DNA from 3 places in the Erwinia pyrifoliae DSM 12163 genome. Region 1 is predicted to be linked to each of the others. Evidence: predicted binding sites of a transcription regulator. Region 1 holds the regulator's gene; each other region holds the start of a gene.
The links. The regulator PurR, encoded in region 1, represses purine synthesis genes. The targets are predictions, from matches to a motif close to CANGCAAACGTTTGCNTG.
Positions count from the first base shown of each region.

Region 2: purT (formate-dependent phosphoribosylglycinamide formyltransferase) is a predicted target of PurR. The motif match lies at 5,660-5,677, and genes of this name have one in related genera.
Region 3: purL (phosphoribosylformylglycinamidine synthase) is a predicted target of PurR. The motif match lies at 5,964-5,981, and genes of this name have one in related genera.

Region 1 is NC_017390.1:2,132,713-2,140,671, reverse strand. Features, by position in the region: gene EPYR_RS09545 (MATE family efflux transporter) at 1-803, opposite strand, end outside; gene EPYR_RS09540 (riboflavin synthase) at 1,057-1,722, shown strand; gene cfa (cyclopropane fatty acyl phospholipid synthase) at 1,768-2,916, opposite strand; gene punC (purine nucleoside transporter PunC) at 3,223-4,437, opposite strand; gene punR (DNA-binding transcriptional activator PunR) at 4,549-5,481, shown strand; gene purR (HTH-type transcriptional repressor PurR) at 5,478-6,503, opposite strand; gene EPYR_RS09515 (C40 family peptidase) at 6,904-7,740, opposite strand.
Region 2 is NC_017390.1:1,790,929-1,798,887, forward strand. Features, by position in the region: gene EPYR_RS07935 (MFS transporter) at 1-309, opposite strand, end outside; gene pyk (pyruvate kinase) at 521-2,002, opposite strand; gene zwf (glucose-6-phosphate dehydrogenase) at 2,763-4,238, shown strand; gene purT (formate-dependent phosphoribosylglycinamide formyltransferase) at 4,440-5,618, opposite strand; gene EPYR_RS07955 (YebG family protein) at 5,757-6,056, shown strand; gene EPYR_RS07960 (sugar phosphate isomerase/epimerase family protein) at 6,098-6,910, opposite strand; gene EPYR_RS07965 (S9 family peptidase) at 7,165-7,959, shown strand, end outside.
Region 3 is NC_017390.1:1,163,356-1,171,314, reverse strand. Features, by position in the region: gene EPYR_RS05225 (sensor histidine kinase) at 1-270, opposite strand, end outside; gene EPYR_RS05220 (hypothetical protein) at 552-1,349, shown strand; gene purL (phosphoribosylformylglycinamidine synthase) at 1,992-5,876, opposite strand; gene mltF (membrane-bound lytic murein transglycosylase MltF) at 6,146-7,627, shown strand; gene tadA (tRNA adenosine(34) deaminase TadA) at 7,595-7,959, opposite strand, start outside.

The DNA.
Region 1 (7,959 bases):
ATCCCCAATGGTGATACCAGTAACGCCACCACGGCGAACAACGTCACTTCAAAAAAAAGTGCAAGTGCCACAGGCAGGCCAAGGCCGGTCAGACGACCTATCGTTTTCCAGTCGGGGGCGCTAAAGCGCTGCGGCAGGTGGAGGTCACGCATAGATTTTGCCCGGTTACTCCAGGCTTTCATGACGATAAACATCACCCAATATACCGAAGCGGTAGCCACTCCGCAGCCGACGCCACCGAGGGCAGGCATGCCCAAATGGCCATGAATAAAGACGTAATTGAGTGGAATATTGACCAGCAGACCGAGAAAACCCACGACCATCGCCGGTTTGGTTTTTGACAGCCCTTCACACCGATCGCGGGCTACCTGAAAGAACAGGTAGCCCGGCGCACCCCAGAGCAGGGCATGCAGATAACCGATGGCCTTTTGCGATAACAGCGGGTCAACATTGTGCATGGCTCCGATCAGATAGCCGGCATTATACAATACGACCATGATCAGCACGGAAACCATTGCCGCCAGCCAGTAAGCCTGGCGTACCTGATGGGCAATCAGGTCGCGGCGGCCAGAGCCGTTAAGCTGTGCCACCACCGGGGTTAAGGCCAGCAGTATTCCGTGGCCAAAAAGAATAGCAGGCAACCAGATTGAGGTTCCTACTGCAACGGCGGCCATATCCGTGGCGCTTACGGCACCTGCCATCACTGTATCAACGAAGCCCATGGATGTTTGCGCAACCTGCGCAAGGATCACCGGGATAGCCAGGGCTAATAACTGACCCGCCTCTGAGAGGTACTTCTGCACACACACACCTTAATTGTTTACCCTTTATCGAGAAATATTCGGGTTCTGAGAGAATGAGGAGACCGCTGAGGAAAACGGCATTTTTATGCCGGTTCGCAGGGGGGAATTATTCTAATGCTCATGAGTTAAATAGCCAATCAACTGATATAAAAATGGCACTTTGTGTCACGCAATGTTGCTGTGCATTGTTTGGCTTTGGCACGTTGCCAGGGCAAACTAAGCAGCAGGAAAACAGTTATATTGAGGCAAAATCATGTTTACAGGTATTGTGCAGGGCACCGCCGAGGTGCTGGCGATTGAAGAGAAACCTAATTTTCGTACTCACGTAGTCAAAATGCCGCCGGAACTCCTGCATGGTTTGCAGCTGGGGGCATCGGTTTCACATAATGGCTGTTGCCTGACGGTGACCGGCGTGGAAGGCGATCGCGTGAGCTTTGATCTGATAAAGGAGACGCTTCGTATCACCAATCTCGGTACCCTGAATGTCGGTGACACGGTTAACGTAGAGCGTGCCGCAAAATTCAGTGATGAAATCGGCGGTCATCTGATGTCCGGTCATATTATGACTACCGCCGAAATTACCAGAATACTCACTGCGGAAAATAACCGCGAGATCTGGTTTAAGCCGCAGGATGTCAGCCAGATGAAATATATTTTGCATAAGGGATATATAGGCATCGACGGTATCAGCCTGACCGTTGGTGAGGTGACGCGGACTAAATTCTGTGTGCATCTGATCCCGGAAACTCTGGCGCGTACCACCCTGGGCAGCAAACGACTTGGTCAGCGGGTGAACATCGAAATCGATCCGCAGACGCAGGCGATAGTTGAAACCGTTGAGCGGGTACTGGCGCGCCGTGAAGCAGAGCTGCTAGCTGCCACGGTGGCAGAAGAACAGGGTAATGCTTCCCGGGAGTAGCTGACGACAGGGCGGCTTTCAGCCGCCCTGTCCATCTTCAGTTTCTTAACGCGCTACGCGGATCCCACCCTCTGTTCCACGGGTAAAGACCACTTGCCAGAGTTGAATATCTCTGGCACGAAATGCGCCAGCGCAGGCATTAAGATAGTAAGAGAACATACGTTTGAAACGCTCGCCATATTTGTCTGACAGCTGCGGCCAGGTTGTCAGAAAACGCTGATACCAGCTCATCAGCGTGACGTCATAATCAGCCCCCATGTTATGCCAGTCTTCCATGACAAAATGTGGCTCGCTGGCGTCAGCGATATGGCGCACCGAGGGCAGGCAGCCATTGGGGAAAATGTATTTGTTAATCCACGGGTCGACGTGATCGTTAGTATTACTGGCTCCAATAGTGTGCAGCAGGAAGACGCCATCGGGTTTCAGATTACGATCGACCACGTCAAAATAGGTAGCATAATTTTTCGGGCCGACGTGTTCAAACATACCCACGGAAACGATGCGGTCAAATTGCTGACTGAGGTCGCGATAATCCTGCAGCAGGATATCTACGCTCAGGCCTTCGCAGCGCTGCTGAGCCAATTTCTGCTGCTCGACAGAAATAGTGACACCCACGACGCTAACGCCGTAATGACGTGCAGCGTATTCAGCCAGACCTCCCCAGCCACAGCCAATGTCTAAAAGCGTCATATCGGGCTTAAGTTGTAGTTTTGCACAAATCAGCTCCAGCTTCGCCTCTTGAGCCTGATCAAGCGTTTCAGCTCGTTTCCAGTAACCACAGGAATACTGCATGTACGGGTCCAGTATTTTGGTGAAGAGATCGTTACCCAGATCATAATGTTCTTTACCCACTATCCAGGCACGTTTGCGAGACTGTAAATTAGTTAAACGTGAAGCGGCGATACGCAATGTATCTTTAAAATGATGGGGAAGCTGTCGGTCAAGGTGGGCATTGAGCGCGCGCTGAAAAAAAATATCCAGGCGTTCGCACTCCCACCAGCCATCCATATAGCTTTCACCCAGCCCTAATGAACCTTCCTGCAGCACTCGCTTAAAGAAGTCAGGGTTACTCACCTGAATGTCAGAGGGGCGGGATCCGTTAACTTGAATATCGGCCTTACTCAATATTTCCTGGACGATTCGGTACCACTGATTATCCCCCAGGCTTTCATCTTCAATACATGATGAACTCATAGCTTCTCCATCATCTTGTGCGATTGATACCTGAGAAAAAGAATAGTCAATTTTCGCAGATTTGTGAGGGTGCACACACGGCAAATATCACGGCCTGTTAACCCATGTGAAAGAGGATTGATTGAACATCAGAAGCTGGGACTGCGGCCGCCCGTCATAAGCCCGGCGCTGCGGCCTTCAGGATAATTGCAGGAAGCCTGCACGGCAATTACCCCGGTCATAAAAAATAATAAGTTATTATTTTTTATGACATTTAAGATGTATATGCCTGCATTTTCAATTATTCAATGAATTATTGTTATCTTGCTAACTATTTGTTGGGTTGATTTCAGGCGTGATTTTTTCCGTTCGCAACACGAGTTCACGCTCCGCCGTGCGCTGCACAAAATAGCCCACGGCTGCGATTAAAATGGTGGCCAGCATCACCAGCACGGTGGCATCCAGAGCTGCATCAATCAATGAAGATACGACCATGCTGGCGAGAAAGCACAGGCCAAGCTGCAACATATTCTGCAAGGCGGCCGCTTTACCGGTGGCATGAGGGAAGGGCAGCAGGGCGCTGGACACAACAATAGGGTAGATTGCGCCATTCGCCATTGCCATGCCGCAGAACGGCAGCATAAGAGCCCACAGAGCAGGCTGGGGATGTTGCGCAATCAGCCAGAGCGTAACAATGCTCAGACTGTAGAACATCAGCAGCCAGGGGAGGATCTTGCGCGCGGCGAATCGACTTAAAAGCGCGCGACAGCTAAAGCCACCAATAAGGAAAGCGACCGTTTGCGGCACATAGCTCAGGCCAATATCGGCAGGTGAAAGCCCTAAACTACCCAAAATAAACGGTGAACCGGTAAGCCAGGCGAAGAAGCTGGCAGAACAGGCCGCATAGATTGCGACATTACCGCTGTACAGGGGGGATTTAAGCAGGGTTACAAAACCGGGAGCGGCGATTTCAGGCGCGCTTTTATCCCCCCGTGGTGGTGATGGCAGGCGCAAGGTAGGCACCAGCAGCAGCAGAGTAATCAGTAACAGCGTAACGAAGATGGACTGCCATGAAAAATGCGCTAACAGCCAGGCACCCAACAGCGGGGCCAGCGCCGGGGAGAGCGCGACCAGCGGCATGATGGTGGCAAACACACGGTTGGCCCGGGCAGCGCTGTAGCGGTCAACGACCAGAGCCTGCCAGCTTACGGCCGCAGCACAGACGCCGACAGCCTGCACAAATCGCCATGCCAGCAGCGAAGCCGCTGAATTAACCCAAAGCATGGCGGCACAGCCGATAGCAAACAGACTCAGACCCATCAACAGTACTGGCTTACGCCCGATGCGGTCTGAAAGAGGCCCCCATACCAGTTGCGCACAGGCAAAACCGGCCAGAAAAATACTCAGGCTGGCGCTGATAGCCCCGGCTGGAGTATGCAGATCTTGCTGCATCACACCAAATGCGGGCAGGTACATATCGGTGGCAAGGAAACCCAGCATGCTTAGCAGCGCAAGGTAAATCATAAAACCTTTAGAATACATGTTGATCAACTCTTATCAGTCCATTTTTAGCCTGAGCAGTGTAATCGCGTGCAGGACAGTCTGTGAAACGCTAATATTAGTCAATCGACATGAATTTTTTTGAAGGCAAATATGTGGTCTGAACATTCACTGGAAGTTATTGATGCCGTGGCCCGGACCGGAAGTTTTACCGCCGCTGCCGCTGAGCTACATCGTGTGCCCTCTGCGGTAAGCTATACGGTGCGCCAGCTTGAGGAATGGCTGGCCGTAAGTCTGTTTGAAAGGCGGCATCGTGATGTGGTGTTAACCGACGCCGGACGGGTATTTAGCGAGGAAGGCAGGTTTGTCATCAAAAAAATGATAGCCACGCGCCGCCGCTGTCAGCAGGTGGCAAACGGCTGGCGCGGGCAGCTCAATATCGCTGTCGATCGCATCGTACGCCCGTCGCGTACGCGGCAGCTGGTGGTGGATTTTTACCGCCACTTTCCTGACATGGAGCTGCATATCATGCCAGAAGTGTTTAACGGCGTTTGGGACGCGCTGGCAGACGGGCGGGTGGATGTGGCGATAGGTGCTACACAGGCGGTTCCGGTTGGCGGGCGTTTCGCTTTTCGTGATATGGGAAGCCTGAACTGGCGCTGTGTGGTTAATGCGCTACACCCGTTAGTCAGCCGCCCCGGGCCGCTGACTGAAGAGTGGATACGCGAGTGGCCTTCGCTGGTGCTGGAAGATACCTCACGCGCGCTACCCAAACGCACAACATGGACGCTGGATAATCAGCGGCGGCTGGTTGTGCCTGACTGGGAAAGCGCCTTTGATTGTCTGGGCGCGGGGTTATGCGTTGGCATGGTGCCGGGCCATTTCGCCCAACCGTTGTTGCAGAGAAACGAACTGCGTGAGCTGGCGCTTAGCTCACCTTTTCCAGACAGTCCGTGCTGTCTGAGCTGGTCGGAACAAAGCGCCTCACCGGCGCTGAGCTGGCTGCTGGAATATCTTGGTAGCACGGAAACCCTGAAGGCCGAGTGGCTGAGCGAGCAACAGCATCCGGGGCCGATGCGCAATTAACGGCGGTAGTCGCGGTAAGGTCCGTCCGCCACCGAACGTCGTTCGATAAGAGAAGGATAAACCTCAATGGTCTGGGACTCTTCACGTTTGCTGGTAATGCGATCGATTAACATATCAAAGGCGGTCTCACCGAGACGCTCTTTCGGTTGATGTACGGTCGTCAACGCCGGAGTGAAGTATCGGGCGTTGCGCACGTTATCATAACCGATCACCGAGATGTCTTGCGGCACGCGCAGTCCCATTTCATCTGCTGCACAGATTGCGCCCATCGCCATGATATCGCCTCCGCAAAATACGGCGGTCGGACGCTGTTTCTGCGCCAGGATCTGTTGCATAGCAAGATAACCGGATTCAGGTTCAAAATCACCCTGTACCAGCCACTCATCACGCAGTGTGATCCCGGCCTCGGCCAGTGCTTTCAGAAAGCCCGCATGGCGCCCGCCCCCGGTGTTGCGTTCCAACTGACCCGGGATGGCAGCAATGTCACGGTGCCCGCGTTCAATCAGATAACGCCCCGCCAGATAGCCGCCATCAAATGCGTTATCCAGTACCGTGTCGGTAAAGTCACCGCGTGACTTGCCCCAATCCATTACCACCATCGGAATATTGCGGTTATCTTCTAACATCGCAATCAGCGCGTCCGGGTATTCAGAGCACATGACCAGCAGGCCATCCACGCGTTTTTGCGCCATCATCGACAGATAAGCCTGCTGCTTTTGGATATTGTTATGCGCATTGCCCAGAATCAGGGTATAGCCTTGAGCAAAGCAGCGGTGCTCCACCGCTTCGATGATTTCTGCAAAATAGGGTGCTTCGCTTGAGGTTGCCAGCAGGCCAATGGTTTTGGTGTGGTTTACCTTCAGGCTACGAGCTACGGCGCTTGGTGAGTAATGCAATGCTTTAATAGCCACCCATACCGCTTCACGCGTCTCTTCGGCGACAAAGCGTGTTTTGTTTATGACGTGCGACACGGTGGTGGTAGAAACACCCGCGCGCTTTGCCACGTCCTTAATTGTTGCCATGAAAATCCTACTCCTGGTGTTATCAGTAACCTGCTGATAACTGGTTTGTTAATCGTTTGCCTGGATGCAGGCTTTTCCCGACTGGACAGAATGATTGGGGGCTGTCTCAAAGAATCGGGAAGGGGTAAGGTTTGTCCGTAACAGGACGCGCAGTGCTGGCTTAGCCAAATTTTGGCACCGTTGCGCAACGCAGAGGATGAATTCTAACAAGGCTGCGCAAAGAAAACGAGATGTTTACTGTTAACGATAGGAATAATTGCAGACTGTTAACCCAATGTGGGTAATGGCGAAGTTAAATCACTTACCGAAATTGATAACGATGAGTCCAGACGGAATCGTTGATTACGAGGCAGCAATGCGTTTCGTCTCGCGGCCCGGCGGGAAAATTGTCTGCCAGCGGTTAACGAACCGTCTTCGGTGTCACCACGCGACGAGCGCCTATGTAATGTTCTTGCCAGAAATCATCACCCAGTGTGCTGACCTGAATATCTTTACCTGTTCGTGGTGACTGAATGAATTTACCGCCGCCGAGATAGACGCCTACATGATCGGCGCGACTTTTACTGTTGAGACGGAAGAACACCAAATCGCCCTTCTCAAGCCTGTCACGCCTGATCGGAGCGGCATCGCGCAGGTGATACATCTCATTTGCGGTGCGAGGAATTTTGAATTTTACTAAATCTTTATAGGCGTACCAAACCAGGCCACTGCAGTCAAACCCGGTTTTAGGCGAGCTGCCACCCCACAGATAGGGTTTACCCAGCTGGCCCATCAGTTTATTCACTGCGCTTTCACGCGCTTTTTGATAACGAATGCGATGCGCATTACTGAGCTTTATAGGGGCCGACAGAGCCGTCTTACGATCTGCACGCTGCCTGCCGTAACGTTTTTTTATTGTCTTTTTGATGCCGGGTTTGTAGGCAGACTGGCTTTTAACCGTGTTGCTTTTTTTTGTTGGGCGCTTAACGACAGTGGTTTTATTTTTTAACTTTTGTTTTTTCGCCGTGCTTAGCTGCGCCGGTCGTGCGGGTTGTTTAGTTTTTTTTACCGGAGGTTGTTTGATTTTTTTGGTTGTGGAAGCTTTTACCGGGCGTTTTTTGCGTCGTTCATCTTCGCGCGCGATATTTCGGTCAGCTTTGTGCCGATCGGCATTAACAGGAGCCTGTGGCGATGCGTGCGCCATATTAAAAAATAGCTGAGCGAAAGCGAGCATGAAAAGCGTAATGAATAGACGCATCATTTCCATTAACAGTTCGTGCATTGCGGCAGGCAGCAATGCGAGGGTAAATAGTCAATTCTGCACGCTGGCAGAAGGTTGTAAGAATTCTAAACTAAATGGAGAGCAAAAGGTAAGGTCTTTTTTGTTACAATAATACAGCCGTGGTCGATAGTTTAACATATATAATCAGTCTGTTAACTCAGTGCGTTACCTTAACTATTTGTCAACGGATGCAGC
Region 2 (7,959 bases), 340 kb from region 1:
GCTCTGCACCCAGTGAGTGGCCAGGCAGGTGAGCATAAAGAAGGCGACGCCGGACAACAACACGGGCCGTCGTCCAAGTTTATCGGAGAGCGGGCCAAGCAGCCATTGCAGCATCATGCCGCCAATCAGATAGGCCGTCAGCGAGGCTGAAACCCACTCCGGGCTGACGTGGAACTCTTCGGTCACCTGCAGCATTCCAGGCTGGATCATGTCATGAGCGATATAGGTGGCAAACTCAAACAGAACTAATGATAAAGGGAAAATCAGATGTCGGCGAGTCAGGCTCGACACGGGGGTGTATGACGCCATTCTGGCTCCTTCCTGGAATTGCATAAAAGTAAAAAAAGCACGGAGGCTTAGCGACCGCGCTAACATACCGTATTTTGACCTGGAAATACTGGAAAATTATCATTTGCAGATAAAGCAAATGATAACCCGATCGGCAACCACGCAGACGAACTGGAAGGGGGCAAGCGGGTGAGAAACCATCGGGCCTGAGACCCGATTGCTTCAGACATGATTACTCAACGCGCAGTACACGGCTGGTATTGGTGGTACCCGTGGTGCTCATCACGTCGCCCTGAGTCACGATAACCAGATCGCCGGACACCAAAAAGCCTTTATCGCGCAGCAGGTTAATCGCGTCGTGTGCGGCAGCCACGCCGTCGTTATGACTGTCGAAATAGACCGGGGTGACGCCGCGATAAAGGGTGGTGAGGTTCAACGTGCGCTCGTGGCGTGACATGGCGAAAATCGGCAGTCCTGAGGTGATACGTGAGGTCATCAGCGCAGTACGGCCGGATTCGGTCATGGTGATAATCGCGGTCACGCCCTGCAGATGGTTCGCGGCGTACATGGACGACATGGCGATGGCTTCTTCGATATTGTCAAACTGAACGTCGAGGCGATGCTTGGAAACATTGATGCTGGGGATCTTCTCTGCCCCCACACATACCCTGGCCATGGCGGAGACGGTTTCTGCCGGGTACTGTCCGGCGGCGGTTTCTGCAGACAGCATCACCGCATCGGTACCATCCAGTACGGCGTTGGCCACGTCCATGACTTCAGCACGGGTTGGCATCGGGTTAGTTATCATTGATTCCATCATCTGAGTGGCGGTGATGACGGAGCGGTTCAGCTGGCGTGCGCGGCGGATCAGCGCTTTCTGGATGCCAACCAGCTCAGGATCACCGATTTCCACCCCCAAATCGCCCCTCGCAACCATCACCACGTCGGAGGCGAGAATAATGTCATCCATCGCTTCCTGGCTGGCAACCGCTTCAGCACGTTCGACTTTGGAGACGATTTTGGCTTCACATCCGGCCTCACGCGCCAGGCGGCGGGCATAATTCAGGTCTTCACCACAGCGCGGGAAGGATACGGCAAGATAGTCGACGCCGATTTGCGCGGCGGTGAGAATATCCGCCTTGTCTTTTTCCGTAAGGGCTTCGGCCGACAGCCCCCCGCCGAGCTTGTTAATCCCTTTATTATTCGATAGCGGGCCGCCGACGGTCACTTCGGTGAACACCTTCATGCCTTTAACTTCCAGCACTTTCAGCTGCACACGCCCGTCGTCAAGTAGCAGGATATCTCCCGGTACGACATCAGCGGGCAGGCCTTTATAATCAATGCCTACTCTTTCTTTGTCGCCTTCGCCTTTACCCAGGCTGGCATCCAGCAGAAAACGCTCGCCTGGGTTGAGGAAAACTTTCCCTTCTTTGAAAGTTGAAACGCGGATTTTCGGTCCCTGAAGATCGCCGAGAATGGCGACGTGTCGCCCCAGTTTTGCCGCGACTTCGCGCACCTTATTTGCGCGCATCTGGTGATCCTGGGCGGTGCCGTGTGAAAAGTTCAGTCGTACCACATTGGCACCCGCAGCGATGATCTTTTCCAGATTGTTGTCACGATCGGTAGCGGGGCCAAGCGTGGTAACAATTTTGGTTCTTCTGAGGCGACGAGAAAGGTACTTAGGATGAAGAAGTGAAGATGATTGATTATTCATTGTATACGACCTGAAGTGAATAGTGAGTCTATCCCTGTGAAATAATATGTGCAGAGGTCTTAACTGTCTGTTGTGCGCTCTCAACATCCTGCAGGGGTTCTGGCCAGAGGTGAGACAAGAGGAGTCATGAGAGTTTCATAAGCACATGCACACATAAGGTATCACCTAAAGCGGTAAACTCAATAGTCAACATTGAGCTTAAACACTTACTGGCCTTGGTCATTTTCCTTCAGTCTTAATGAGATGTCCGGTGGTGATGGCTTGCTGCGCGTTAGCCACTGCCGGAGCAGGGCTTTTTTTGCAAAAGTGACAGCAGATCCCGGCAGGCATTTTGCTAATTTGAACAGCAAAAATTTTATTTCAGTCTATTATTCATACAGTTAATGGCCTATACATTTTGACGATTTCAATCAAAGGAGAAATCAATGTCATTTTGTAGAGAATAGACGTTGACCTTAAGTGCTTAACGCAGAGTCACCACAGCATCAGACTCCGTTTTAGTCGTGAATGAGCCGAGTCTGATGCTCAAACAGGTCATCTGACTCACGGCAATAATGAGAATTCAGGCCTGAACGGGCGGATGCCCGCTGTGGTTTGCCACAAAATAACGCATTGATTGAATACATTGTGCCAGACCTGCGTCACCAGGTTTACGTGGACCGGGCAAAAGCAGTACATTGTACAGATACAAAATGACACTAAGAGCCTGTCCTGGTTCGGAATCTACGGGACTGGCTAATCCTGCAACGAGGAGAATGAAATGGCGGTTACACAAACAGCCCAGGCATGCGATCTGGTTATTTTCGGTGCCAAAGGCGACCTTGCACGCCGAAAACTGCTGCCCTCACTGTATCAGTTAGAAAAAGCCGGTCAGATTCATGAAGAGTCACGCATCATAGGCGTGGGGCGTGCGGAATGGGATAAAGCCGCTTATACCAAGGTCGTGCGTGAAGCGCTGGAAACCTTTATGAAGGAAAAAATTGATGAGGCGCTGTGGGATAAACTCAGCAGCCGACTCGATTTTTGTAATCTTGACGTGACTGACAGCAGTCATTTCCCTCGACTTGGCAAAATGCTCGACCAGAAAAAACGCATCACCATCAACTATTTTGCCATGCCGCCAAGCACTTTTGGTGCTATTTGTCAGGGGCTGGGCGAGGCCAAACTCAATGCCAAACCAGCACGCGTAGTAATGGAAAAACCGCTGGGCACCTCGCTCGTTACTTCGCAGGAAATTAACAATCAGGTAGGTGAGTACTTCGAAGAAAGCCAGGTCTTCCGCATTGACCATTATCTCGGCAAAGAGACCGTGCTTAACCTGCTGGCACTGCGCTTTGCTAACTCGCTGTTTGCCGCAAACTGGGACAATCGCACTATCGACCATGTGCAGATAACCGTGGCAGAGGAGGTAGGGATCGAAGGGCGTTGGGGCTACTTCGATAAAGCCGGTCAGATGCGCGACATGATTCAGAACCACCTGCTGCAGGTGTTAACCATGATCGCGATGTCACCGCCGGCAGATCTGTCTGCTGACCGTATTCGTGATGAAAAAGTCAAGGTACTGCGCTCCCTGCGCCGCATTGACCATACCAACGTGCGTGAAAAAACCGTACGCGGCCAGTACACTTCAGGTTTTGTGCAGGGGAAAAAAGTCCCTGGCTACCTGGAGGAGGAGGGCGCAAACAAGTCCAGCAATACGGAAACCTTCGTTTCTATCCGGGTTGATATCGACGACTGGCGCTGGGCTGGCGTGCCGTTCTATCTGCGCACCGGTAAACGTCTGCCGACCAAGTGTTCGGAAGTTGTTGTCTACTTTAAAAATCCGGCGCTGAACCTGTTCAAAGACAGCTGGCAGGAACTGCCGCAAAACAAACTGACCATTCGTCTGCAGCCGGATGAAGGCGTCGATATCCAGATCCTCAACAAAGTGCCCGGACTGGATCACAAACATAACCTGCAAACCACCAAACTGGATTTGAGCTTCTCAGAGACCTTCAATCAGTCTCATCTGGCGGATGCCTACGAGCGCCTGCTGCTGGAAACCATGCGCGGTATCCAGGCCCTGTTTGTACGTCGTGATGAAGTGGAAGAGGCCTGGAAGTGGGTTGATTCCATCATGGATGCCTGGTCTGCAGATAAAGAAGCGCCTAAACCTTACCAAGCGGGTACCTGGGGGCCGGTGGCTTCGGTAGCGATGATCACCCGTGATGGCCGCTCATGGAATGAATTTGAATAAATTGAGCTGAATGTTGCAGCCCGCTTCGGCGGGCTTTTTTTTTCACTAAAAATAGTGGGTTATGCACAATAAGCCGACGCTCGCCGGGCAGTTACCAGCCGATGCGCTGGAAACAGGGGATGACCATCACATTACCCAACTGGCACGGCAGGCAGTATCTGGGGCGAAGATTTGATTCGCCCCCGGTAGCGCCGGTAGCTATCAGCCACTGACGTTGACGCCGGCGGCAGCCGTTGTGGCGCGCTGTACCGCATCCTCAATATCACTCCCGGTTGCCAGCACGACGCCTAAACGGCGTTTACCCTGGATTTCCGGCTTGCCAAACAGACGAACCTGCAGACCCGCGCCGACTGCGGCTGAAAGGTTGGCAAAATGAACGTTATCACTGTGTAGCTCCGGCAGGATAACCGCCGATGCCGCCGGCCCATATTGACGTATTGCCCCCACCGGCAGACCGAGGAAAGCGCGAACGTGCAGGGCGAACTCAGAAACATCCTGTGAAATTAAGGTGACCATGCCGGTATCGTGCGGGCGCGGTGACACTTCACTGAACACCACCTCATCACCACAGACAAATAGCTCCACGCCAAAAAGGCCGTGACCACCGAGAGCCGCCACGACCTTTTCGGCAATCTGCCGGGCGCGCTGCAGGGCCAGCTGGCTCATCTGCTGTGGCTGCCACGACTCACGATAATCGCCATCCTCCTGGCGATGGCCAATGGGCGCGCAAAAATGAATACCATCCACGGCACTGATGGTCAGCAGGGTGATTTCAAAATCGAATTTCACCACGCCTTCAACAATCACGCGCCCGGCACCTGCACGGCCACCCTGCTGAGCATATTCCCAGGCGTTGGCCAGCTGTGCGGCCTTGCGGATAAAGCTCTGGCCTTTGCCGGAGGAGCTCATCACCGGCTTAATAATGCACGGGAAGCCAATAGCTTGTGCTGCGGAACAAAATGCATCATAACTGTCGGCGAAGCGATAGTCCGAAGTGGGAAGCTGCAACTCTTCTGCCGCCAGGCGGCGAATGCCCTCCCGATTCATAGTTAACCGTGCGGCGCGGGCGGTGGGAACCACATTTTGGCCCTGTTTTTCCAGTTCGACCAGCATATCCGTGGCGATGGCTTCAATTTCAGGCACCACAAAATCCGGCTTTTCTTTAGCTATCAGCGCTGCCAGAGCCGCGCCATCCAGCATATTGATCACATAACTGCGATGGGCAACCTGCATGGCCGGGGCATCCGCGTAGCGATCTACCGCGATCGTTTCCACGCCCAAACGCTGACATTCCAGCGCCACTTCTTTGCCCAGTTCACCCGATCCTAACAGCATTACGCGCGTTGCATTCGGGCGCAGAGCGGTTCCAAGAGTTGTCATCATCGCCACCTGAGTAGATTAAAAAAAACCGCAGCAGTATAAACGAAAACGTTTGCGTGTTCATCCGTCATCCGGCGCTTGAGGAAAAAAAGCCATGCTGCTATACTGTATAAAAACACAGTTAAACAGGGCGAAATTATGGCTGTCGAAATTCAATATATCGTCGTCAGAAAAGGTGAAGAAAAGATGACGTTTGCCAGTAAAAAAGAGGCGGATGCCTACGACAAAATGCTCGATATGGCCGAAGTGTTCTCTGACTGGCTGGCGGCCAGTCCGCTGGACATGGAGGATCAGCAGAACGAATCGCTGGGGCTTTTTATGGCGGAAAACAAAGACGTGCTGCAGCAGATCCTGCGCACCGGCAGGCTGCCTGATGAAAACGCCGCCGATAAAAGCGACGACGTGAGCGAAAGCAAACTGCGGGCGGTAGCGGGCTGAGTGCACCAGGACGGGCCAGCTGGCGTGGCCATCTGGCCGGGTTACATCAGCTGGCGTAACGCCGCCATCGCCGCCTTTGCGGTGATAACGGGATCGGCCTGATGCAGCCGATCGTTGAAGACTTCAAGTCCGATTGGCCCTTGGTATCCAATTTGTTGCAGGCGCTCTAGTAGCGCCCGCAACGGATAGTGGCCTTCGCCTGGCAGCAGGCGGTCATGGCGGGCAACCTTTTTTAACTGTTGCGCATCCGGCTGGGTATCCAGATCCGACAATTGCACCAGGAATATCTTGCCGGCCGGGATGCCTTCCAGATCTGCCAGCGTTCTTTGCAAAACAAAGATATGGAATGCGTCGACCACCAGCCCCAGATTGGGTGCATTGATGCGCTTCACCAGCTGCCATGCTGCGGCGATGTTGTTAATGTGCCGGCTCCACGCCATCGCTTCATAGGCCACGCGCAGATGGTGGCGTGCCGCCTGCTGTACCAGCCAGCGTAAATCTTCTTCTGTTCGCTGCTGACAACATGCGGGATGAGTCGAAGCAGGGACCAGTAGCGTAGTGGCTCCCAATCGTTGTGCGGTTGACATCATCTCCAGGGCTTCGTTACGCTTATTATTGCGCATCTCATCCGGTGCGCCATCAAAGTCCATCAACACCTGGTAATCCGTCAATGATAACGCCAGCCGTGAGCAGAGATTGGCCAGGCCAGCAGCGCCCATTGCTGCTGTTGCCACATCCTGCTGCCACAGTTCCACCTGCTGAAACCCCGCCGCAGCGGCCGCGCGTAATTTCTCTTCGCTACTACCGCCAAGCAGAATAGTATTGATAAATAATGGGTTGTCTGAAAGCTTCACCGTCGTTTCCTTATTTTTTTTCTTGCTGCTTTCAGGGTAGAAGCCAATAACGGCTGGCGCAAACCCGCCTTTTACATGATGTGCGCGCATTAAGATGACGTGTTATCGTCTTTGCCTCCTTTGACATTTCCTTACGTCGCTGTTGAGACGCCCGGTGATCGACGTCAATCGTTCCACTGGCGCATTATCTTTACTTGGCAATCTGCCAGCCAGGTGTCAACCTGACCTACCTGAACTCACATTGCGAACGAAATATGACGCCACCAAAAGCAAAGAAAATACCCCATGTTATGACCTTGCATGGCGATACGCGCACCGACAACTATTACTGGCTGCGTGACGATCGACGTGAAGATCCGCAGGTGCTGGCGCACCTTAGCGCTGAAAACGACTTTTGTCTGCAGCAGCTTCAGCCGCAACAGGCACTCCAGGCGCAGTTGCTAAAGGAGATCGTTGGGCGTATACCGGCGCGGGATCATTCCGTGCCCTATGTTAAAAGCGGCTTCCGCTATCAAAGTCGCTATGAGGAAGGCAACGAATATACCCTGTATACCCGTCAGCCAGCGGACACCCTCACGCCGGAAGTCTGGGACACGCTGCTGGATGGTAACCAGCGTGCTGCCGACAGCGAGTTTTATACCCTGGGTGGCGTGGCCATCAGCCCGGATAACCAGACAATGGCGGTGGCCGAAGACTTTCTGTCGCGCAGGGTATATGCCATTCGTCTACGTCATTTGCACAGCGGCGAGTGGTATCCCGAGGTGCTGGAGGGCGTCTCCTCCAGCATGGCCTGGTCTGGCGATTCACAGACGCTCTATTATGTGCTGAAGGATAAACAGACTTTGCTGCCTTATCAGGTATGGCGGCATTCGCTCGGTACTCCACAGCAGCAGGACCAGCTGGTGTATGAAGAGCAGGATGACACTTTTTATGTCGGCCTTGATAAGACCACCTCAGAGCAGTTTATTACTATCGTACTTGGCAGCAGCACCACCAGCGAAGTCATGCTGCTGGATGCGCAGCAGGCCAATGCGCAGCCGCAGCGGTTT
Region 3 (7,959 bases), 970 kb from region 1:
CTGAGTCTGATACAGGCGCGCCAGCATCGGGTCATCCAGCACGCAGTACTGGCGATAGCTGCGCTCCAGCTCCAGCGCCGTGCGCGCCATGGCTTCACTTCTGCGCACGTCGGTCAGCGTGGTGCGGTTGGTGTCTGCCGCACGCTTACTGAGCGCCGACAGGCTCTCCCACGCCTGCCAGGCCAGCACCAGTAACGGTAACAGCACCAGTAAAAACGCCATCAGCACCAGCTGGCGCAGCGAACGTGGAAACAGACGCCATCTCTTCACGGCAGGATCTCATTTGAACAATTAACGCTGATGCTAGCTGAGAGCATGCGCAGAAGGAAGCGCTACCTGCCATGACCCGCGCTGATCAAGGCTTAGATCCGTATTTACCCGTGCTGAACTGCACTTTATTTTTCCCGGCTAACGCTGGCTGAAACTGAAACACTGGCGAGTCACATCCTGTAACAGAACGACTCGTCGTAGAAGAGAAAGATGAGTTTGACGGAAATATGAAAGAATTCCGCCATTGATAGGGATAATCTCTACTTTTTTGGGAAAACCAAATGTTACGTACATCAGGAAATGTGAATAATGGCGCAAATGCCCCTCTTGCCGTTAATCAGGTTGAATCCGGAAGAGCGGATCTGATTTCAGGCGAAAAGGACATTTTACAAAAAATATTATCCGTTTCCATTACAGACTGTCAGCATTCCAGGAACGGATCTACCCAGACGATGGAGAGCAGGAGTGTCCCAGACCTGCAAATGCTGGCAACGTCGGCCACCCTTGGGAAAATGCAGGAACCGGGTGATCTGAATCGTATCGCGCGTTTAATCTATACGTTGGCTCCTGGGCTGGAGCCCAGTCTTGTACAGTTTGCTGGCGACAAATTGGCGCAAGTCACCATGATGATTGCCAAAAAGCGTGTCATGAACGGCGAATTATGGGATACCGTCGCCCAGGAACATAGCATCACGGAAGAGCAGGACACACTCGAGCTTCAGATGATAGTCGTCGATGGTTCGGCCAGAGAGCGTGTCATGAGGGGACAACACTGCGGTGAGGTCAGTGAGCTATTTAAAATCAATCATATACTGGCCACCATAAGACTTCAGAGGATAGCCGTCGACGGTCCGGCCAGCAAGTCTGTCCAGAAAGGCGAACACTGCGCCATAGTCGCCAACCGACATGGAATCGAGCACTCCCTGGCCATACTCGAACTTCAGATGGCAGCCGTCAACAGTTATGCCAAACAGCGTATCGATGAAGGCGTAGACTGGGCTGAAGTCGCCAAGAAATGTGGGATCACGCACGTCAAGGCTTTTAACTACCTTCACCAGTATGCATTGCGCGCCTCATAGAAAAATAAGGATCTGTCGGGCATGCGGTTTCTGGAGTCAGTGCCCCCCTGTCGTTCAGTTTTTTCATTTTCAGCTAATGTGGGCTGGAGAAAACGGAATGCAGGTCACCACGCCAGGATCAAAATGAAAAAAAGGCCGGTTCCAGTGAACCAGCCTTCCAAAGTCACGCCGGTAAACCCGCGTAACAAAATAGATGGTACCTGACTCAACGTAGCGTCCGATGTCTGATAACGCCACAAAGTGAACGATTATCGGCGGGGTGGACGACAGGCACCGTATTGTGCGTCATTCGAATGTTATGGGCACTTGTCCGCTTGAGCAGGGCTGTCATAACCGGGTGAATGAGCCACTGCACTGTTATAAGCAATTGGCATGCCAGATTTGAGAAACCCTGTAACATACTGTTCATCAAGCTATTTTCTCAAAACGGTAGCTGAGCCGTACTAAAATATGCGTCGTTGATATTAAGAAACGTCTCCATATAGAGACGTTTACAAGGCTTATTCACAAAAACAGGGGAAATCAATCAGCTGAATGTCTCCTTTCGGAGACATCTGCTCACTGCATTGTCGGCAAAATGCGACAACACGCCGGGACGATACCAAAAGGCCGGAATGGCTCCGGCCTTTACCACAGCTTGACTTAACCCAGCTGTTTACGCGCATTACGGAATATCCGCATCCACGGGCTGTCCTCTCCCCACTCTGCCGGGTGCCAGGAGTGGCTGACGGTGCGGAATACGCGTTCCGGGTGCGGCATCATAATGGTGACACGACCACTTTCGTTGGTTACCGCAGTAATGCCGTTCGGCGATCCATTCGGGTTAGCCGGGTACTGCTGAGTGACGTTGCCAAGGTTGTCGACAAACCGCAGCGCCACTAAACCTTTATTTTCCAGCCGGGCCAGGTGCGCCTCGTTACGCACTTCAACGAAACCTTCACCATGAGCCACCGCAATCGGCATTCGCGAGCCGACCATACCGTCCAGCAGCAGTGACGGGCTGGCCGCCACTTCCACCAGGCTGAAGCGCCCTTCAAAGCGCTCTGACTGGTTGCGCACAAAGCGTGGCCACGCTTCGCTGCCAGGGATCAGCTCGCGCAGATTAGACATCATCTGGCAACCGTTACATACGCCAAGCGCCAGCGTCTGTGGCCGATGGAAGAAGGTTTCAAACTCGTCACGCACGCGCTCATTGAACAAAATTGACTTCGCCCAACCTTCGCCGGCACCCAGTACGTCGCCGTAGGAGAAGCCACCACAGGCGACCAGCGCCTGGACGTCGCTCAGTCCACGACGCCCGGCAAGCAGGTCGCTCATGTGCACGTCAACCGCGTCAAATCCGGCACGGTGGAAGGCGGCAGCCATCTCAACCTGGGAGTTAACCCCCTGCTCACGCAGCACCGCCACTTGCGGACGGACGCCGGTTGCAATGAATGGTGCGGCGATATCTTCCTGTGGCTTAAAGGTCAGCGCAACGTTAAGACCCGGATCGCGATCGTCTTTCTTCGCCTCATGCTCCTGATCGGCACAGGCCGGGTTGTCGCGCAGACGCTGCATCTGCCAGGTGGTTTCTGCCCACCAGGTACGCAGAGTGGTACGGCTTTCGCTGTAGATCGCTGAATCACCGCTGGAGAGGGTGAAGCGGTCACCGCTGACCGCCCTGCCCAGCAGATGCACGCAGTCGCCAAGGCCGTGGGCCGCCAGCAGCGCTTTAACGTCCGCCAGGTCAGCGGCGGCCACCTGAATCACCGCGCCCAGTTCTTCATTGAACAGAGCGGCCAGGCTGTCGTTGCCCAGCGTGGCAATGTCGGCCTCAATACCGCAGTGGCCGGTAAAGGCCATCTCGGCCAGCGTTACCAGCAGCCCGCCGTCTGAACGGTCGTGATAGGCCAGCAGTTTGCCCCCGGCAACCAGCGCCTGAATCGCATGATAGAAACCGGCCAGCTGCTGCGCATCCCGCACGTCGGCAGGCTTATCGCCCAGCTGGCGGTAAACCTGTGACAGCGCCGTGGCACCCAGCGCATTTACGCCGTTACCGAGGTCAATCAGCAACAGCGCGTTATCGCCGGTCTGCAACTGCGGCGTCACGGTTTTACGCACGTCCTCCACGCGGGCAAATGCGGTGATCACCAGCGACAGCGGCGAGGTCATCTCGCGCTGTTCGCTACCCTGCTGCCAGCGGGTTTTCATCGACATGGAGTCTTTGCCCACCGGGATGGTGATGCCCAGCGCCGGGCACAGCTCTTCACCCACCGCTTTGACCGCGGCATACAGGCCGGCGTCCTCACCCGGGTGACCGGCTGCCGCCATCCAGTTTGCCGACAGTTTGATGCGCGTCAGTGGGCCGATCTGCGTGGCGGCAATATTGGTGAGCGCTTCACCGACCGCCAGGCGACCGGAAGCGGCAAAGTCCAGCAGCGCCACCGGCGTGCGCTCGCCCAGCGCCATCGCTTCGCCGTGGTAGCTGTCGAGGCTGGCGGTGGTCACTGCACAGTTGGCCACGGGAACCTGCCACGGCCCGACCATCTGGTCACGGGCAACCATGCCGCCAACCGAACGGTCACCGATGGTAATAAGGAAGGTTTTCTCCGCCACGGCAGGCAGATGCAGCACGCGATGTACCGCGTCCACAAGCGAAATGCCATCGCGCACCAGCGCCTCGCCTTTCACCTGCAGGCTGGTGACGTCACGGGTCATTTTCGGCGTTTTGCCTAACAGCACGTCCAGCGGCATATCGATAGGCGTATTGTCGAAATGGCTGTCAGTCAGCGACAGGTGCATCTCTTCCGTCGCCTCGCCAATCACCGCATAGGGCGCGCGCTCGCGCTTGCACAAGGCATCAAACAGCGCCAGGCTTGCCGGGGCAACAGCCAGCACGTAGCGCTCCTGCGACTCGTTGCACCACACTTCCAGCGGGCTCATGCCCGGTTCATCATTGAGAATATCGCGCAGATTAAACCGGCCGCCGCGCTCACCGTCGCTCACCAGCTCCGGCATGGCGTTGGACAGACCGCCAGCGCCAACATCGTGAATAAACAGAATCGGGTTATCTTCCCCCAGCTGCCAGCAACGGTCGATCACTTCCTGGCAGCGCCGCTCCATTTCCGGGTTGTCACGCTGTACCGATGCAAAATCGAGGTCCGCATCAGACTGGCCGGAGGCCATTGACGAAGCCGCACCGCCGCCGAGGCCAATATTCATTGCCGGGCCACCCAGCACGATAAGCTTAGCGCCGACGCTGATTTCGCCTTTCTGCACATGGTCTGCACGGATATTACCGATACCACCCGCCAGCATAATCGGCTTGTGGTAGCCGCGTAGCTCGCTGCCATTGTGGCTGTTAACGCGCTCTTCATAGGTCCGGAAGTAGCCGTTCAGCGCCGGGCGACCAAATTCGTTGTTAAAGGCCGCACCGCCCAAAGGCCCTTCGGTCATGATGTCCAGCGCGGTGACGATGCGATCAGGCTTGCCGAAATCCTCTTCCCACGGCTGCTCAAAGCCCGGAATACGCAGGTTAGATACCGAGAAGCCGACCAGACCTGCTTTCGGTTTTGCGCCGCGCCCGGTGGCGCCCTCGTCACGAATTTCACCACCGGAACCGGTCGCCGCCCCCGGCCACGGCGAGATAGCTGTCGGGTGGTTGTGCGTTTCCACCTTCATCAGAATGTGCGCATCTTCCTGATGGAAGTCGTAGCGCCCCTGCGGATCGGCGTAGAAACGCCCCACCTTTGAGCCTTCCATGACCGCCGCGTTGTCTTTATAGGCTGACAGCACATGATCCGGAGTTTGCTCAAAGGTGTTCTTGATCATCTTAAACAACGATTTAGGCTGCTGCTCACCATCAATCAGCCAGTCAGCATTGAAGATTTTATGGCGGCAGTGCTCAGAGTTGGCCTGAGCAAACATATACAGTTCAATATCGTTCGGGTTGCGCCCCAATTTTTCAAACGCCGCCAGCAGGTAGTCGATTTCGTCGTCCGCCAGTGCCAGGCCCAGTTTAATATTGGCCTGGACCAGCGCATTGCGGCCTTCGCCCAGCACATCGACGCTTTGCAGCGGTGCGGGCTGATGATGGGCAAACAGCGCTTCGGCCTGCTGAAATTCGCTAAACACGGTTTCCATCATGCGGTCATGCAGCAGTGCAGCCAGCTGCCCCCACTGCGCTTCGGTTAACTGCGGGGCCTTAATATAGAAGGCCATGCCGCGCTCCAGGCGAATGACCTGCGGCAGCGAGCAGTTATGAGCGATATCCGTCGCTTTTGAAGACCAGGGCGAGAGGGTGCCGGGACGTGGCGTCACCAGCAGCAGACGGCCTTCCGGAGTATGTTCCGCGAGAGAGGGACCGTATTTCAGCAGGCGCTGCAGGCGTGATTTGTCATCGGCACTGAGCGGTGCGCTGACATCGGCAAAATGGACGTACTCGGCGTAAATATCACTCACCGGCAGGTGAGCGTCCTGAAAGCGGGTCAGCAGTTTGTTAATACGAAATGCCGACAGAGCGGGCGAACCACGCAGAATTTCCATCATTAAAGATCTCTCGTCTCGAAGCGCCGGGCGACGCTTCATTGGGCGCAACAGGGAAAACCGGCGCCATTATAGAGAATCCCGGTTCGTTACGAAACCGTTTGCGCAGAATTAATCGGCGAACCAGGACGGCTAAAAAACACACTAAAGGGGTGAAATTCAGTTGCGGTGCAGCCCGGAGTTGAGCAAAATGCCCCACGCTCGGGTTCGATTACAGACCATAAATACTGCCTAAAAAGACAGAAGACCGAGAAAAATCGAGAGATAACTACTTGAAACGCCTTAAATTTAATTATCTGTTGATCGGATTAATCACCGTGCTGCTTGCGCTGGCATTGTGGCCCTCGATCCCGTGGTATGGTGGCTCTACCGACCGTATCGCGCAGATTAAATCGCGCGGAGTGCTGCGTATCAGCACCATAAATTCCCCGCTGACTTACTACACCGTTAAGCAATCTCCGGCTGGCATGGATTACGAGCTGGCGAAGCGCTTCGCCGATTATTTAGGGGTCAGGCTTGCTGTCACCGTACGCCCGAATCTGGCCGATCTGTTTGAAGACCTGGCTGACGATAAAGCCGACGTGCTGGCTGCCGGTTTGATTTACAACAGTGAGCGGCTGAAGCGTTTTCGTGCCGGTCCGGCATATTATTCCGTTTCACAGCAGCTGGTCTACCGCATCGGTACGCCACGCCCGAAAAACCTTGGCGATCTTAAAGGCCGCCTGACGGTGGCTTCGGGTTCAGCCTATCTGTCTTCGCTCTGCGAGGTTAAAGATCGTCAGTATGCCGATCTCGACTGGGCGATCTCCACCGATCGGACGCCAGAGGGCTTGTTGCAGGCCGTGGCTGACGGTAAGCTCGACTATACCATTGCCGACTCGGTATCAATTGGACTGATGCAGCGTATTCACCCCCAGCTGGCGGTGGCGTTCGACATTACCGATGAAGAAGCCGTCACCTGGTACATGCGGCAGGAAGCCAATGACAGCCTGAGCGCGGCGATACTCGATTTCTTCAGCCGGATGTCAGAAGAAGGTGCCATCGCCCGCCTTGATGAGAAGTATCTCGGCCATGTCGGCACTTTTGATTATGTTGATACCCGCACTTTCCTGCGTTCAATTGACGAAACGCTGCCGGATATTCGCCGACTGTTTGAGAAGTATGCCAGGGAAATTGACTGGCGGCTGCTGGCGGCAATCTCTTATCAGGAGTCGCACTGGAATCCGCAGGCCACCTCCCCTACCGGCGTGCGCGGCATGATGATGCTAACGCGCAATACGGCCGAAAGCCTGAATGTCAGCGATCGTACCGACCCCGAGCAGAGCATTCGTGGCGGCAGTGAATATCTGCTACACATGATGGAGAAAGTTCCGCCGGGCGTGCCTGAAGATGAACGGATCTGGTTCGCGCTGGCTGCCTACAACATGGGCTACGCCCATATGCTTGATGCGCGCAAACTGACGGAAAAACAGAAAGGCAATCCGAACAGCTGGGCGGATGTGAAAGTACGGCTGCCGATGCTCAGTCAAAAACGCTACTACAGCCAGACCACTTACGGCTATGCCCGTGGCCAGGAGGCTTATAACTACGTGGAGAATATCCGTAAATACCAGCTGAGCCTGGTGGGTTATCTGCAGGATCAGGAGAGAAAGCTGGCGCAGAAGGCGGTGACAGAAGCCGAACTGAGCCAGGCTTACCCGGCGGTTGAGGTTAACACAGCGTTAAACCCGACCGGGGTTTTGCTGCTGCCGTAGCGCTTTTTTTTCAGCCCGCCGCTGGCGAAAAAAATCACTTAGCATTGCGGCGCACTCATCACGCAGCACGCCACAGTCAACCTGCACATGATGGTTCATCCCCGCATGCCCCAGCACATCGAGCAAGGAACCTGCCGCACCGGTTTTCGCATCACGCGCCCCATACACCAGCCGTCCGACACGGCCGTGGATCATCGCACCAGCGCACATCACGCAAGGCTCCAGGGTGACATACAGCGTGGTGTCCAGCAGGCGATAATTCTCTATGACCTTGCCGCCCTGGCGCAGCGCCATCATTTCCGCATGCGCAGTCGGGTCATGCTGACCAATAG